Regions from separate parts of the Spirosoma harenae genome, predicted to be linked through region 2. Evidence: riboswitches for the same ligand, from Rfam matches in the RefSeq annotation. Region 2 holds a riboswitch; the other holds the start of a gene.
What was found. A riboswitch is a leader RNA that binds a small molecule or an ion and turns the genes downstream of it on or off. The one in region 2 is predicted to bind S-adenosylmethionine.

Region 1: linked by a shared signal. The riboswitch ahead of ACYVE4_RS30890 (homoserine O-acetyltransferase family protein) and the one ahead of metH (methionine synthase) in region 2 are both predicted to bind S-adenosylmethionine.

What each region holds. Positions count from the first base shown of each region.
Region 1 is NZ_BAAHBD010000039.1:252,720-260,340, reverse strand. Features, by position in the region: gene ACYVE4_RS30905 (lipase family protein) at 1-831, shown strand, start outside; gene ACYVE4_RS30900 (esterase family protein) at 843-1,571, opposite strand; gene ACYVE4_RS30895 (GDSL-type esterase/lipase family protein) at 1,650-2,243, opposite strand; gene ACYVE4_RS30890 (homoserine O-acetyltransferase family protein) at 2,250-3,335, opposite strand; SAM riboswitch class I at 3,550-3,654, opposite strand; gene ACYVE4_RS30885 (DciA family protein) at 3,844-4,170, shown strand; gene ACYVE4_RS30880 (class I SAM-dependent methyltransferase) at 4,249-4,950, opposite strand; gene ACYVE4_RS30875 (glycosyltransferase family 87 protein) at 5,027-6,190, opposite strand; gene ACYVE4_RS30870 (polysaccharide deacetylase family protein) at 6,215-7,015, opposite strand; gene ACYVE4_RS30865 (glycosyltransferase family 2 protein) at 6,967-7,621, opposite strand, start outside.
Region 2 is NZ_BAAHBD010000039.1:137,784-145,404, forward strand. Features, by position in the region: gene metH (methionine synthase) at 1-2,370, opposite strand, end outside; SAM riboswitch class I at 2,480-2,589, opposite strand; gene ACYVE4_RS30415 (SxtJ family membrane protein) at 2,661-3,023, opposite strand; gene ACYVE4_RS30420 (DUF5989 family protein) at 3,025-3,174, opposite strand; gene ACYVE4_RS30425 (SGNH/GDSL hydrolase family protein) at 3,224-4,387, opposite strand; gene ACYVE4_RS30430 (carbamoyltransferase family protein) at 4,418-6,280, opposite strand; gene ACYVE4_RS30435 (Ppx/GppA phosphatase family protein) at 6,521-7,408, shown strand; gene ACYVE4_RS30440 (sensor histidine kinase) at 7,609-7,621, shown strand, end outside.

The sequences.
Region 1 (7,621 bases), 110 kb from region 2:
ATTCGGGGAACAACGGCTAACAGCGTAAGTTGGCTGGCTAATTTTTATGCCGCTATGGTTCCAGCCAAAGGAGAACTCCAACTTAGCGATACCGAGAAATTTACGTATGAACTGGCATCTAGCCCGTTGGCGGCTGTGCATGTCGGCTGGTTGGTGAGTACGGCTTTTTTAGCCAAAGATATGCTGCCTAAAATTGACTCAAGTTACCGGTCTGGCACTAAAAACATGATTATTCTGGGGCATAGCCAGGGTGGGGCCATTGCTTTTTTGCTCACAGCTCATCTTCGTAATTTACAGAAACAAGGTCGATTGCCTACTGATATTCAGTTTAAAACGTATTGCAGCGCTGGTCCGAAACCTGGGAATCTGCATTTTGCGTATGAGTATGAAGCGGCTACGCAGGCGGGTTGGGCGTATAACGTTGTCAACTCTGCTGATTGGGTGCCTGAAGTGCCGTTCTCCGTACAAACTGTGAACGATTTCAACCCGACGAATCCGTTTGTTGGGGCGCCAGCTATGATCAAAAAGCAGAAATTGTTGAAGCGTATAGTCCTGAAATACGTATATAACAGCATGAGTAAACCATCGTTGAAAGCACAGAAAAACTACCAGAAATATCTAGGCAAACTGGCTTCCAATACGGTAAAGAAAAATCTGAACGGCTACGTAGCACCCGAGTATTATAAAAGCAATCACTACGTCAGAACCGGGAATACAATTGTGCTGCTAGCTGATAGCGCTTATTTCGCAAAATATCCGGATAGTAAAGAGCAGATTTTTGTACACCACTTCCACCCGCCTTACTTATTCTTGGCGGAGAAGTTGCCCTGAAAGCCAGGTTATTACATATACAACTGCGCCATTTTATACCAATCGTCTGCCTGATGTGCCCGGCCATCCCACAGGTATAACTCATGCGAAATGTTTTTAGACCATAGCGTATCGCTCAGGGCTAGATTACTCTGAATAAATGGGTCATCCGTTCCAACGGTCATTACGATTTCCATTCGGCGTAAATGGTCAAGCTGTGTATTGTCGGAGAGATTTGGGAGGAAATGATTGGGGCTATTGAAGTAGATTTCATCATCGTAATAATTATCGAATAGTCCCCGGAATTCAGCTACAGGTTCGGATAAATTATAACGCCCGCTGAAAGCCACCACTTTCCCAAACCACTGCGGATGGCGAAAGGCAATATTTAGTGCATGATAAGCTCCCAAACTGCAGCCGTGTGAAATCATAAACGGCTGAGGATTTTTCAGACGCGAAAACGTCAGGACTTCATTTAGAATGTACTGTTCATAGTGCCCGTGTCGTCGGATACGGTCGAAAGGTGATGCGTGACGGTTATAAATGCTCTCCCGATCGACACTATCCACACAAAATAATTGTAGCCAACCGTTGTCAATCCGATCGGCCAGCGCATTGACCAGACCAAGATTTTCATACTCATAGAATCGTCCCCGCCGGGTTGGAAATACCAACACCCGTGCTCCTGCATGACCAAAAACGAGTAATTCCATATCCCGGTTCAGGTTCGGACTGAACCACTTATGATACTCACGGTGCATTTTCTATGTATGTATTAAGTATTCATGAAAATACAACTACTACAAGGGAAAATGGTGGAGGTTTAAGTAAAAAAATCGTTAAAAAAACTGCCGTTGCTGTTGGAGTGTCTGTTTCCAGGCCTGATATCCGGCTGGACTCAAATGTAGCCCATCATTTTCGAAGAATTCCCGACGTGGCTGGCCGTTTGTTCCTAGCAAAGGCGTAGTTGTATCAATGTATTGGCAACGCTCAATTTTCTCGATCTGCTTGCCAATGATATGGTTGGTATAGCGAATCTGGTCGACGATATGCAAGCGAGCGGGACTAATTTTAATAGACAAAAATGAGAAGGGTAAAGCAGGGAGAAGACAGTGCATTTTTTCGGCAAAAGCGCAAAAGAAAAGATAAACTTCTTCAGGATTTCGCCCATCGCCCAAATCGTTGTCTCCCGCATAAAAAACAATGGATTTAGGCTGTGCGGGAATCAATAACCGGTCAAAAAACCAGGTACAGGCAGCAAGCGTAGACCCACCAAAACCCAGATTAACAGTGTTGATTTGCGGAAAATCCTGCGCTAATGTTGCCCAGAGTCGGATGGAGGAACTGCCATAAAAAACGACCCTGTCCGATGCAGGAGACAACGTTTTGAGTTTCGTTTCTAATTGCTGAACTTCGGCTTCATACCAAAACATAGGCAGCTATTTAACCTGTCGGCTCACAACATTCTCAAAATTAGTTACTGGATTCATGGCCTTGCTGGCCATCCATTTCCGAATCATATTGGTCAAGGGTCTGAATTCAATCAGAAAGCCATCATGACCATATAACGAATCAATTTCCTCGTAGGTAGCCTCGGGAATATGACGAGCCAGAAATTGCTGTTCAGTAGGCGGAAAGAGATAATCCGACCGGATACCAACAACTAGCGTATGCGCTTTAATCTGGGCCAATGCGTTTAGAATACTCCCCCGATTTCGGCCGACATTGTGGGAATCCATTACTTTAGAGAGTGTCCAATAGGTAAAGGCGTTGAACCGATCAGCTAGTTTGTCGCCCTGATAGCGTTGATAACCAGCGGCCTTGTAGTCATCCAATTGTTCATTGTTGTCGAGTGCCTGCGTGAACCCATACGTATCGTAGTTGCGATACGAAATCATAGCCATAGCACGGGCCGCTTTCATTCCGGCTACTCCCGCAGTGTCGTATTTTTCACGCCAGGTTGGATCGGCTTCGATAGCCATGCGCTGCGCTTCGTTGAAGGCAATGCACCAGGGCGATGCCACTGCACTAGCAGCAATAATAATCAGATTCTGGATGAGATTAGGATGTAATATCGCCCATTCCATTGCCTGTTCGCCACCGACTGACCCTCCGATGCACGTATGGATTTTTTCGATACCGAGTTCCTGCCGGAGTAAATCCAGCGTATTTACAATGTCCCGAATCGTAACCATCGGGAAATCATGGTAATAGGGTTTTCCTGTTGTGGGATTGACGGATAGGGGGCCAGTAGATCCATAGCACGAGCCTAATACATTGGCACAGACCACAAAATACCCCTCTCCAGACGGTGGTTCTGGATCGAAGTATTTGCCTGATCCAACCATACCGCCCCACCAGTCGCCCGCATCAGCATTGCCGGTTAGGGCATGGCATACCCACACTACATTCGAGCCATCTTCATTCAAGGTGCCACGTGTAGTATAGGCTAGTCGGAAGCCCGGCAAGCGTTCGCCCGATTCGAGCGTAAACGAATATTTATAATCGAAATAATGCAGATCCAATGGAAAAAGAATTTACGATTTACGGATTACGATTTACGGTGTTTCGTATATAGTAAGTTGGCGCAAAAGTTGCTGCATTAGCTCACTATATACCGAAAACGATAAACCGAAGCGGTATACACGACAAACTCTCCCAGTTTTCGTGGTCGTTGGTGAGGTTGCTTAGTAGGCCCCACGGGGCATACATTGACCAGTGTAGTGCATTTGAGTGAACGATTTATAGGCCCTAAAATGGTTTTAGGCAGGAGTTAGCACCTTGCCGTGAGGTAGGTTGCCAGCGGTTCGCAGAGCCTGATCTCTCCCCGCTTCTTTATAAATCAACGCGCGCCGATGTGATGAATTAGACGCTTCGCCATTGACTTGATAACGCAAGTATAACAGCCAAATGGCGTGAATCCAAACGAGAAAGGGTTTTTCTACCGTTCGCTTATTTTTTTGCCGAGTCGAATGAATCGGTATGTATAAAGTCGATTCCTTGTTTACTTTTGTAATAAGACATCCGCCCAGTATGAACCAAACCTACCGTTACAATCGCGAAAATGCTACTCGTGTAGCCGGGACTACAACCGTTAAGGATGCTATTGGGCAATTACTGAAGGCGTATCAACTCCAGACACGGTTTAATGAAACTTATCTGGAGGCCTTCTGGGGTAAGATGATGGGCCCTGCCATCGCGTCGCGCACGAACCGGCTGTATGTTCGTGATCGAAAACTCTACATCGAAATTGGATCAGCTCCTTTACGAAACGAACTGGTCAATGCTAAGCAGAAGCTTATCCAACTCGTCAATAAAGACATGGGAAGTGATGTCATTGAAGACGTTATCTTCATTTAATACCCCAACCCCAATCCCCTTCTGCGAATTCAGGGCTTAAACAGACTGGAAATAGCCTCAGCTAGGTTTGCTTAGTATTTAGAATTGAATAAACAGGTTCTGTCGTTCCTGTTGCATCGTTAGAGGTTCCTCAATAAACCGGGCATTTAATCCCAGTTTCTGGCAAATTTTCAGCCAATCCTGTTTCGGTAAAATCAGAAACCCATTTTCCTGTCGCACAGCGTAATAAGAAGAAAACCGTAGTCGGAAAAGGAGCTTAATCGTATCCAGTAATTGTCCCTGTTTGAGGGAACGACTAATCATACTCCCAATATCTCTGAGGACACTGCCGCCAACCATCAGATCGCAGATCATAGCTTTGGCACCGGGAGCAGCGACTTGTTTGATAGCTGCCAGAAGTTGCTCCACTTCCGATGCGTTCCGATAATACTGTACCACGCTCATCACAATGATCACATCGAATCGCTTATTGGCTACCGGGCTGAAATTCAGATAGTCATCAGCCGATAAATCGTGGAAATAAATAGTCGGATGTTGCGCGTGTTTGACGCGGGCGATTTCGTTGTAGCGTTTGGAAATATCCAGCCCATGAATCTCTTTGACCCGATCGTACCAGGCATCCTCCAGATTACCAGGCCCAGATCCTATATCCAGCACTGTCTGCGTTGGTGATAACGGGATATACTTCTCGACCCGAGCCAGAAAATAGGCATAATTTACGGACATCGATTGATCAAATTCGTTTTCCTGCTGCCAGAAATCAAGCCATGTTACTGCCATTCGATTTACTTATTTAGAGAATCGTATATTATTTCTTTAAAGCCGGATAGACTTCTATGAAACACCTAAGAACAATTTAGGTTGTCAACTGGGGTGAGCCAATACTCGCAGGTTTACTTTCTGGCCGATGCATAAGATAAATGATTCGGAACCAGATAAGCACGCAAGGTAAGGCTTTCAGACCATACGGTGTGACGAATTTCGACCGAAGGAAATGCGGGAAAAAATCGCTGGGCGACAGTACAGTTAGGATAAAACAGCTAATCAAAAGTGCCTTATCGAACCAGTTTTGAGGAGAATAAAACCACCAGATGAGTACGCCTGTAACTGCTGTAATGTAGGTTGGCGATTCCGAAACCGGATTGAAAATGACCTGAAAAACTAAAATCGAAGCAACCATCAACATCCGAAAAGACCGCTCTCCAAATCGTTTTATATGTATATAAACGGTGCAGAACACGACCACACCTAAGCCAATAATTACAGACGTTTCTACATCGGGAGAAATAAATACGTGAATCAGTCGGTGAATTGACGTATTCGCCCATTTGTCATGATCTGATTTAATCAATAACTGATTGATCCACAGTTGGTATTGCCATATCAATTTGGCGGGTGATGTGAAAAATACGGGAAGTAATCCCTGCACAATTCCCCAGAGAGCTATACCGGCTAAAAACCGAATCTTTTGCGGATAAAGCAGAAATAAAGCACCCGCTACCAGGCTGTATATCTTGATGTTAAAACCCAAAACGATAAAAAAAGCAGCCCAGATCGGTTGTCGTTTCTCGAAGCACAAAAAGGCAAAAATCGGAATCGCGGCAATCAACGGATTGGTCTGGCTGTTCACGAGTGAAGTGAATAATTCCTGCAAGGCAAACCAATACATAAATACTTTCTGCTGATGCGTAAATGGTAACTTATGGATCGCCAGCATCCAGACAGCCGCAAACAACAAATGCCAGAGAAATAATCCTACCGGAAATGGCAGGGCAAAAACGGGTGAAAATAAAGCCGCAAACGTGGGCGCGTAGTGAAAATGATCTTCATACTGAGCAGGATAAACCGAATAGAGGCTTACCCCCTCAATCAGATGATAAAGCGAATAATAGAAAATCCGGTAATTATTGGAATCGAGGAGAATAACCGTTCGGGTGCTGGCAAATAAGGTGACGAGTGCGTAAATGCCGAAAATAAACCGGTAATCGCTAAAAATTGGCTTTTTAAAAAAGGATATCATCAGCAGGTTAGAACGATTGTAGGCTCAGGAAGCGCCAGAAGCCAATTGCTGTGTGAACTCACCCATTGTGCTAAACTCACCCATCGGTTTTAGATAGCGCAACAAATTTTCCACTCGATCGAGGAGTTCGTCGCGCGAGTATCGGCGTACGTATGTCGGGATTTTTTCATATCCTGACAAATCCGTGAATTCCCAGGGATGCACGTATAGATTCAGAAAACCATCCGCTTCAAGTGTGTGCCGACAAAGTGCTTTGTAATAAGCGAACGGAAAGTTTTTAAGGCTGAGCCAGAACAAAGGCAGCCGAAGCGTAGGCGTAACCGAAGCCGGAATTTGCCACACACCTAATTCCTTAAAGGGATGTCGCGGTTCTCCCCAGTGATTATAACGGCCCGGAAGCCAGGTTGGATGCAGCGAAGAATTGTATTGATAACCAGCTTGATGAACGTCATTTGGGTCAACATAGCCCATACGCGCCCGACGGAAACCTAGTATTGGACGCTTTAGTAATTCTTCCAGCGCTAACCGGGATTTGAGTAAATCAGCGGGTTCGAACGTCGTATGGAAGTAGCCGTGAGATGCAATTTCGTGCTTCTGCGCTAATTGCTTAATTAGATTTTGCTCGTGAAGCGCGTAGTTGGCCGTTGTGAAGAGTGTTGTACGAGCTCCTATCTGATCAAAGCGTTCGGCTAATAAGGTTAAACCCCGCGTTGAAACGGCCACTTGTTCACTCAACGGAATGTCGTGGCCGAATTCAACAGCAGTATCAAATTCTTCTACGTCAACGGTGAATAAAATATTTCTTCCTCGATTGGGGATCGCCATGGGGTTGTAGTCTCCTCGATCTCGCTCGTATCGCCAATGATATAAGCCGGTCGGCCTTTCACTTCAACGAACGTTTTCCCCAAATATACGCCCATAATCCCGATCATAATAAACTGGACCCCACCAATTAGCACTAACAGCACCACCAGAGTCGTCCAGCCAGATACAGTTGCGTTCGTAAAGAAATACTCATAAAGCGTTTCCATGCCGAATAGCGTAGCAAACAGAAACATACCAAAACCGAGCATAACCGATAAATACAGCGGCCGGGTCGAGAATGATGTAATTCCCATGGCAGCCAGTTTCAGCATTTTACGGAACGAGTACTTGGAACGTCCTGCATAGCGGGCGGCTGGTTCGTAAAGTATGCGGCACTGACGGAACCCAACCCAGGAGATAGCCCCACGCAGGAATAAATCATTCTCTTTGAATTGCTTGATCGTATCGACCACCTTGCGATCCAGTAACCGGAAATCAGCTGCGCCATCTTCAATTTCCAGATTAGAAACGCTGCGAAGTACTCGGTAAAAATACTTTGATGTGGTCCGCTTAAACCAGGAAAGTTTTGGGTCGGCCTGCCGGACGGTATAAACTACTTCGAAGCCC
Region 2 (7,621 bases):
AGCCGCATCCAGAATTTTCTGGGTCGGCACCATCACACCAAGGTCGATAATCTCATAGTTGTTACAACCCAGCACAACGCCAACAATATTTTTACCGATGTCGTGAACGTCGCCTTTAACGGTTGCCAATAGAATTTTTCCGGCCGATGAAGAACCTTCACCTGATTTCTCTGCTTCGATAAATGGAGTCAGGTACGCTACGGCTTTTTTCATGACCCGCGCCGATTTCACAACCTGTGGCAGGAACATTTTGCCCGCGCCAAACAAATCGCCGACTACGTTCATACCGTCCATCAACGGCCCTTCGATTACGTGTAGCGGACGCTCAACCTGCTGACGAATTTCTTCAACATCCTGATCGATGTAGTCGGTAATTCCTTTGACAAGCGCATATTTCAGCCGTTCGTGAACAGGCTCATTCCGCCAACTTTCGTCTTGTACAACTGCCTTTCCTTTTGCTTTAACCGTTTCAGCAAATTCGACTAAGCGTTCGGTGGCATCATCCCGACGGTTGAGGAGTACGTCTTCGCAGTGTTCAAGCAGATCTTTCGGAATGTTGTCATATACTTCCAGCTGCCCAGCATTTACAATGCCCATATCCATACCCGCGCGAATGGCGTGGAAGAGGAAGGCCGAGTGCATGGCTTCCCGTACAACATCATTTCCCCGGAAGCTGAACGAAATGTTTGATACCCCACCGCTCACTTTCGCTAAAGGCAGGTTTTCCTTAATCCAGCGAGTTGCGTTGATAAAATCGACGGCGTAATTATTATGCTCTTCAATACCCGTAGCAACGGTTAGAATATTCGGGTCGAAAATGATGTCCTGCGCTGGGAAACCCACTTTATCAACCAAAATTCGATACGCCCGTTCGCAGATTTCAATCCGTCGCTCGTAGGAATCAGCCTGACCCGTTTCGTCAAAAGCCATCACAACCGCAGCCGCACCATAGCGTTTGACAAGTTTTGCACGTTCAATAAAGGCTTCTTCACCTTCTTTCAGTGAGATGGAATTGACGATGGCCTTCCCTTGCACGCACTTCAAACCCGCTTCGATTACCTCCCATTTCGAGGAATCGACCATAATGGGAACACGGGCAATATCGGGCTCAGAAGCAATCAGATTCAGGAACGTAGTCATGGCTTCGACCGAATCGAGCATACCTTCGTCCATGTTCACGTCGATTACCTGAGCGCCCCCTTCAACCTGACCGCGTGCAATACTCAGCGCTTCGTCGTAATTCCCTTCCTTGATCAGTCGGGCAAATTTCTTCGAGCCTGTTACGTTGGTACGTTCACCAACATTCAGAAAATTGGTCAGTTCTGTGATTTTTAACGGCTCCAGACCACTTAGTTTCTGATAAGGTTCGGGTTGCGGCAATTGACGGGGTGGGTATTTAGCCGCTACCTGCGCAATTGCCCGGATGTGATCAGGCGTAGAACCACAGCAACCACCAACAATATTCACGAAATTATCCCGAATAAAGCCCTCAATTTGAGCCGCCATCATATCGGGCGTTTCATCGTACTCGCCAAATTCATTTGGCAAACCGGCATTCGGATAAGCTGATGTAAAGAAAGGAGCTTCTTTCGCCAGTGTCTGAATATACGGGCGCATCGGTTCGGCGCCAAGTGCACAGTTCAAGCCCACGCTCAACAGCGGCAAGTGCGAAACCGAGTATAAAAACGCTTCGGTCGTTTGTCCCGAAAGTGTTCTACCACTCGCATCCGTAATCGTACCCGAGATCATGATGGGCAGAACCGGCCGCTGCGGGTTCAGATTAAAATATTTGTCAATGGCGAACATAGCCGCCTTGGCATTGAGTGTGTCGAAAATAGTTTCGACCAATAGCAAGTCGGCTCCACCTTCTACCAGTCCGCTAACCTGTTCGTAATACGCATCGACGAGATCGTCGAACGTAACAGCCCGATAAGCTGGATTATTGACATCTGGTGAAAGCGAAGCTGTACGATTGGTTGGCCCCATCGCTCCGGCTACGAAACGTGGTTTATCCGGATTCTGGCGCGTGAATTCTTCCGTAATTTCTTTTGCTATCCGGGCCGATTCGTAATTGAGTTCGTAGGCTAATTCCTCCATTCGGTAGTCAGCCATCGCGATGGTTGTACCGCTGAAGGTATTGGTTTCGATAATATCAGATCCAGCTTCCAGATACTGACGATGGATTTCCTGGATGATTTCCGGTTTGGTAATCGACAGCAGGTCGTTGTTGCCCTTAAGGTCGTGCGGCCAGTCCCGAAAGCGCTCACCCCGATAATCAGCTTCCGTAAGGTTATACTGCTGAATCATGGAGCCCATTGCGCCGTCGAGGACGAGGATTCGTTCGTGAAGGAGGTCGTATATCGTTTTCAAAGGCAATTGTGTTGTGCGGTTATTAGCTAAGCTAACAAGCTTCGTCCTTAAAAAAGTCCAAAAAGATGAAAAAGCTTAACCGCAGAAGGCTGACAGGCAGCAGCGGGTCGACTTATCTATCCCGGTTTATGACCGGGAGGAAATTGGCACCTTTCTCTGAGTATGAGGTGGTTGCCAAGACATCATCGGGTCCATTCCCTCCGTCTTTCTGGATAAGCTTTGAACAAAAATAACCAAAAATAGGGTACGCTGCTTGTCAACGTACCCTAAATAATACAGTTTTAGTCTGTTTACCAGGTCTGATCTAAATCATCCTTTGTGTACAGATGATTTCGCTCCGTATAAAATGACTTATCATCTGTCCGCTTAATCGCTAATGGATTCTTTGCCGATAGTCGATAGAGCAGGGCGATAGGCCATAAAAACACGAAAAACAGGATGGAAAGAATGATTTTGCCGTTGATATTGCCTAACACTTCGGCCAACTTAAACCAACCTTTCACAATGAGATCCCCAACAACGGGAACCGCTATACTTAACAGACCAACGGCAGCTGCGGCATAAAGCCACCAGGGAGATTTGAAGACAAAATAAAGTACAACCAGTCCAGTGACGATCACCAACTGGGCTTTTACTTTTTCAGTAACGTCCATGCTAGAACAACGTGTAAATAAACGGAGCAACGGCCGAACCGCCACCGATAACGATCAGAATACCAATGAGTAACAATAAAATGATCATGGGAGCCAGCCACCATTTTTTGCGCTGCTTCATGAATTTGAAAATGTCCTGCAAAAATTCCATGTTGTAATTTGAGTTTACTTCTAATGTTACAAACCTACGATCTAAATCCTTAAGGTTCAGTCTTTTTTTCCGCAGCTACAGGCTGCATTATTCCTGGATTCGATTCCATGAGCTTGAATAAAGCTTCACCCGCACGCTGATTAACCAACGCACTCGCATGTCCATCGTTCCGGCCGACTACCCGATCATTCGGTGGAATGTCGCCCATGAGTTTACCAACCTCCAGAACTGGAACATTATTTTGTTGAAAAAACGACACGACTGGTTTAACGTATTCCACTGTTTTTTCCAGATTGTGCGAAAACGGAAACAAAACAACGTAGAATCGAGCGTTATGCTCCCGAGCGTAGGTTACGAATTTATTAAGATCGCTTAAGTGATCGTTAATGATCGCAGGTGTACCGTAGGCTGTTCGGGCGTAGGTATCAAATGGGGCAAAGTTACCGTGCGGGAACTGCCAGTATAAATAATTGAGCAGATACGACTTGATAAACAACGACTGCAATGCGCGCGGTAAATCCGAATACGGCTCAAAGCCAGCAGGTACTAAGCCATGATCGCGGGCAACTTTTTCAATATCGTTCGGAAAGTATTGAAGGATCAGAACATCAGGTTTTTTGCCAAATTTCTCGAGTCGTTCATACTCATTGCGGGTATCAGAACCCGAAATTCCCAGGTTATAGGTCACGTACTGACTACCTAATTTTTCAGCCAGGACATTTCCATAACGCTCTTCCGCTTTTTTCAGACCGTGACCCGATGTGAAGGAATCACCCACGATCAGCACTTTCTTTTTGCCCAACGTATCCGTTTTAGGTGTATCGCGATAATCGCCAACCATGGGTGGCCAATAGCGTTCAAACCAAATGTGAGAAGCTAACGTAAGACCTCCTTCCTGGCTTTGGGCGATAAACATAAAACCTATTTCCAACAACGCGCCCAGCAAAACAATGGGAACGATTAAGGTTGCCAGATTGCTGATTAGTTTGGGCGTTTTGGAATTCTTGACAATTCCGTAATAGTACATCCGCACGACTTCCATCAGCAGCAAAAGCATGATGCAGATTTTAGCCAGTCGAACATATATATTGTCAAATAATCCGCGATGCGGATAATCGAGAACAATGTGAAATCGATCTCCGTAGTATAAAATAAACGCTAGAAATCCCAGAAACAGTAATCGGACAGCACTGGATACAAGTTTTGATCCCATCAGGACAGGTAGCTTGGCGAGTAGGTTTGATTAATCTAAAACAAATTCTTCTTTCCAGTTGTCTGTATCCTGCCATTCAGGCTGCTGGCGCTTATCGAACAGGTAGTTTCCAACGACCAGGTAATCCATTTCCGTACGCATAAAGCATCGATACGCATCATCGGGTGTCGAGACGATGGGTTCGCCACGTACATTGAAACTCGTGTTCACGATAACACCGTAGCCCGTCAACTGCTTAAACGAATCGATCAGTTGGTAATAACGCGGGTTCGTATCCTTATGGACCGTCTGAATCCGGGCTGAATAATCGATGTGGGTAATCGACGGGAGATCAGAACGTTGGTAATACAGTTTTTCGCGAAGTGGAAAACTAGCGTAATCGGCTGGCACAGGTGTACGGCGGCTTTCCGCTACCGGATGCACCAGAAGCATGTACGGCGAAATACCATCGTAATCGAAATATTCAGCGCAATCTTCAGCCAGTACAGACGGCGCAAAAGGCCGGAACGATTCGCGATATTTGATTTTCAGGTTAAGCTTTTTCTGCATCTCGGCATTACGTGGATCGCCCAGAATGCTTCGGCCACCTAATGCTCGCGGACCAAACTCCATCCGTCCCTGCACCCAACCGACTACATTTCCTTCGGCCAGCAAACGAGCGGCTTCACGGCTTAATTCAGTAAAATCGGTAAAATGCTTCGCAACCCCTTTGTATTTCAGGGCCATCAGTTCTACGTCAAGATCGGAGAAGGTAGGCCCTAAATACGAACCGCGCATGGCATCGCGTTCGGTCGTTACTTCACGCTCTTTTCCAAAATAAATATGGTACGCAGCTAACGCAGCGCCTAAAGCACCACCCGCATCACCAGCCGCCGGTTGAATAAAAATATCTTTGAAAATACCCGCCGATTGAAGTTTCCCGTTCGACACGCAGTTCAGAGCCACACCACCCGCCATCACTAATGCATCGGCATTCGTCAGGCGTTTGGCCTCGCGAGCCATATTCAGGACAATTTCTTCGGTCAGGTATTGAATCGCAAGTCCCAGATTACAATGCTGTGGCTGCAACTCATCTTCGGGCTGGCGTTTCGGGAAACCAAACAGTTCGGCCCATTTAGCTTCTTTCACCATCGTCAGGCCTGTAGCATAGTCGAAATAGTCCTGATCCAACCAAATGGAACCGTCAGGGCGAACGTCAACCAGTTTGTCTTTGATGATCGAAATGTATCGCGCTACATCGGGCGAATTTGGATCGCCGTAAGGGGCCAATCCCATCAATTTATACTCACCAGAATTTACCCGAAAGCCGAGGAAATAAGTAAACGCAGAATATAAAAGACCCAGTGAGTGCGGAAACCGCATCTCTTTCAGGATTGAAATATTTTTGCCTTCGCCTAATCCGATGGACGCCGTTGCCCACTCACCTACTCCATCGATTGTCAGAATAGCAGCCCGCTCAAACGGAGATGGATAAAACGCACTGGCGCCGTGCGAAAGGTGATGTTCCGGAAAAAGAATTTTTATCTTCTTAGACGAATCATACCCTATTTTTTCTAACTCTTCCCGAATCAGTCGCTTCAGAAATAGTTTTTCTTTCAGCCACACCGGAATCGACATTAGAAACGAGCGTATTCCTTTCGGAGCAAACGCGTAGTACGTTTCGAGCAGCCGCTCAAATTTGAGCAGCGGTTTATCATAAAAAACGATGGCATCTAATTTATTCAGGTCTGTGCCGCCATATTGGAGACAGTATTTGATGGCCTGAGCGGGAAAACCTGGATCATGCTTTTTACGAGTAAACCGCTCTTCCTGGGCTGCGGCCACAATCCGACCGTCTTCAATTAATGCGGCTGCCGAATCGTGATAAAAAGCAGAAATGCCTAATATAGTCATGAAGCTAATACTGGTCAAACGGCGTCAAAAGTAAGGCTTTTTTTTGGCAAACGTAGCATCGCATCTTGCGCGACTTACTCAGTGGTCAACCAATGCAATAGGCGAGCCAAACTACAGGCCAGCAAAAATGAGTATCTTTGGGCTATCTTAATGATTGAATAATTGAGTTATTGAATGATTGAATAGTCGCTGTTAAACATTCATCAATTCAATCATTCAATCATTCACTAATTGATACAAATGAAACTGGCAGCTATTGATATCGGTTCCAACGCGGCTCGTCTGCAAATTTCTACAGTATTATACAACGACGATCAGGTTAGTTTTAAGAAGGTTGAATATGTACGTTTTCCGCTTCGACTAGGCCACGACGTTTTTAACTATGGCGAGTTAACGCCTGAAAGCGAGGCTCGTACCACTAAACTCATGCAGGCCTATAAGCTGCTGATGGAACTGCACGAGGTTGAAGATTACATGGCCTGCGCTACATCGGCCATGCGTGAATCAACAAACGGCCATGATGTTGCCCGGCGAATTGAAGCGTCTACGGGCATTAAAATTCACATTATCGACGGGCGTAAAGAAGCCGAATTGATTAATAATGTTGTTGTTCAGGCCTTGGACGACAAACAGTATTTACACATCGATGTAGGCGGTGGAAGTACCGAATTGAACGTCTACGAGAACCGCCAAAAAATCAATTCCAAGTCATTCAAAATTGGCTCTGTTCGCTTGTTGGAGGGGAAAGAAACAAAAGGTGCCTGGCGAAAAATGGAAGATTGGGTTGACGATAATATCGATTCCTCGAAGGAAGTAATTGCGGTGGGAACTGGGGGAAATATTAGTAAACTGTTCAATCTGGCGTCTAAAATATCGGAATTAGAAACGACTAAAGAGGAAATCGACCGGATTCGCACCTACATTTCAGGATTTAGCCTGGAAGATCGTATCAACAAACTTCGCCTGAATGCCGACCGCGCTGATGTAATTGTACCAGCGTCCAGTATTTACATTTCGGTTATGGAATGGGCAGGAGCGACAAAAATTATCGTGCCGGATTTGGGCCTAAAAGATGGCATTATGCAATTGGTCTACTCGCAATTAGGGAAGCGAAAATCGATATGCTAACCGTCAGAAGCCATCTGCCCGAATGAAATGAGAGTAACGGTGTTGTAGAAATCTTTAAAAGTCTGCCTAATTAATGTTACCTAGTTATAATCTACCGAAACTAGCAATACATATTTAACTGAATATAGGCACAATATTTGTTTACCATCTTGGATCAGATTATTTTGCACCAAAGGTAACCACTCCACCGTAATACTTATATGGATGTTCTGA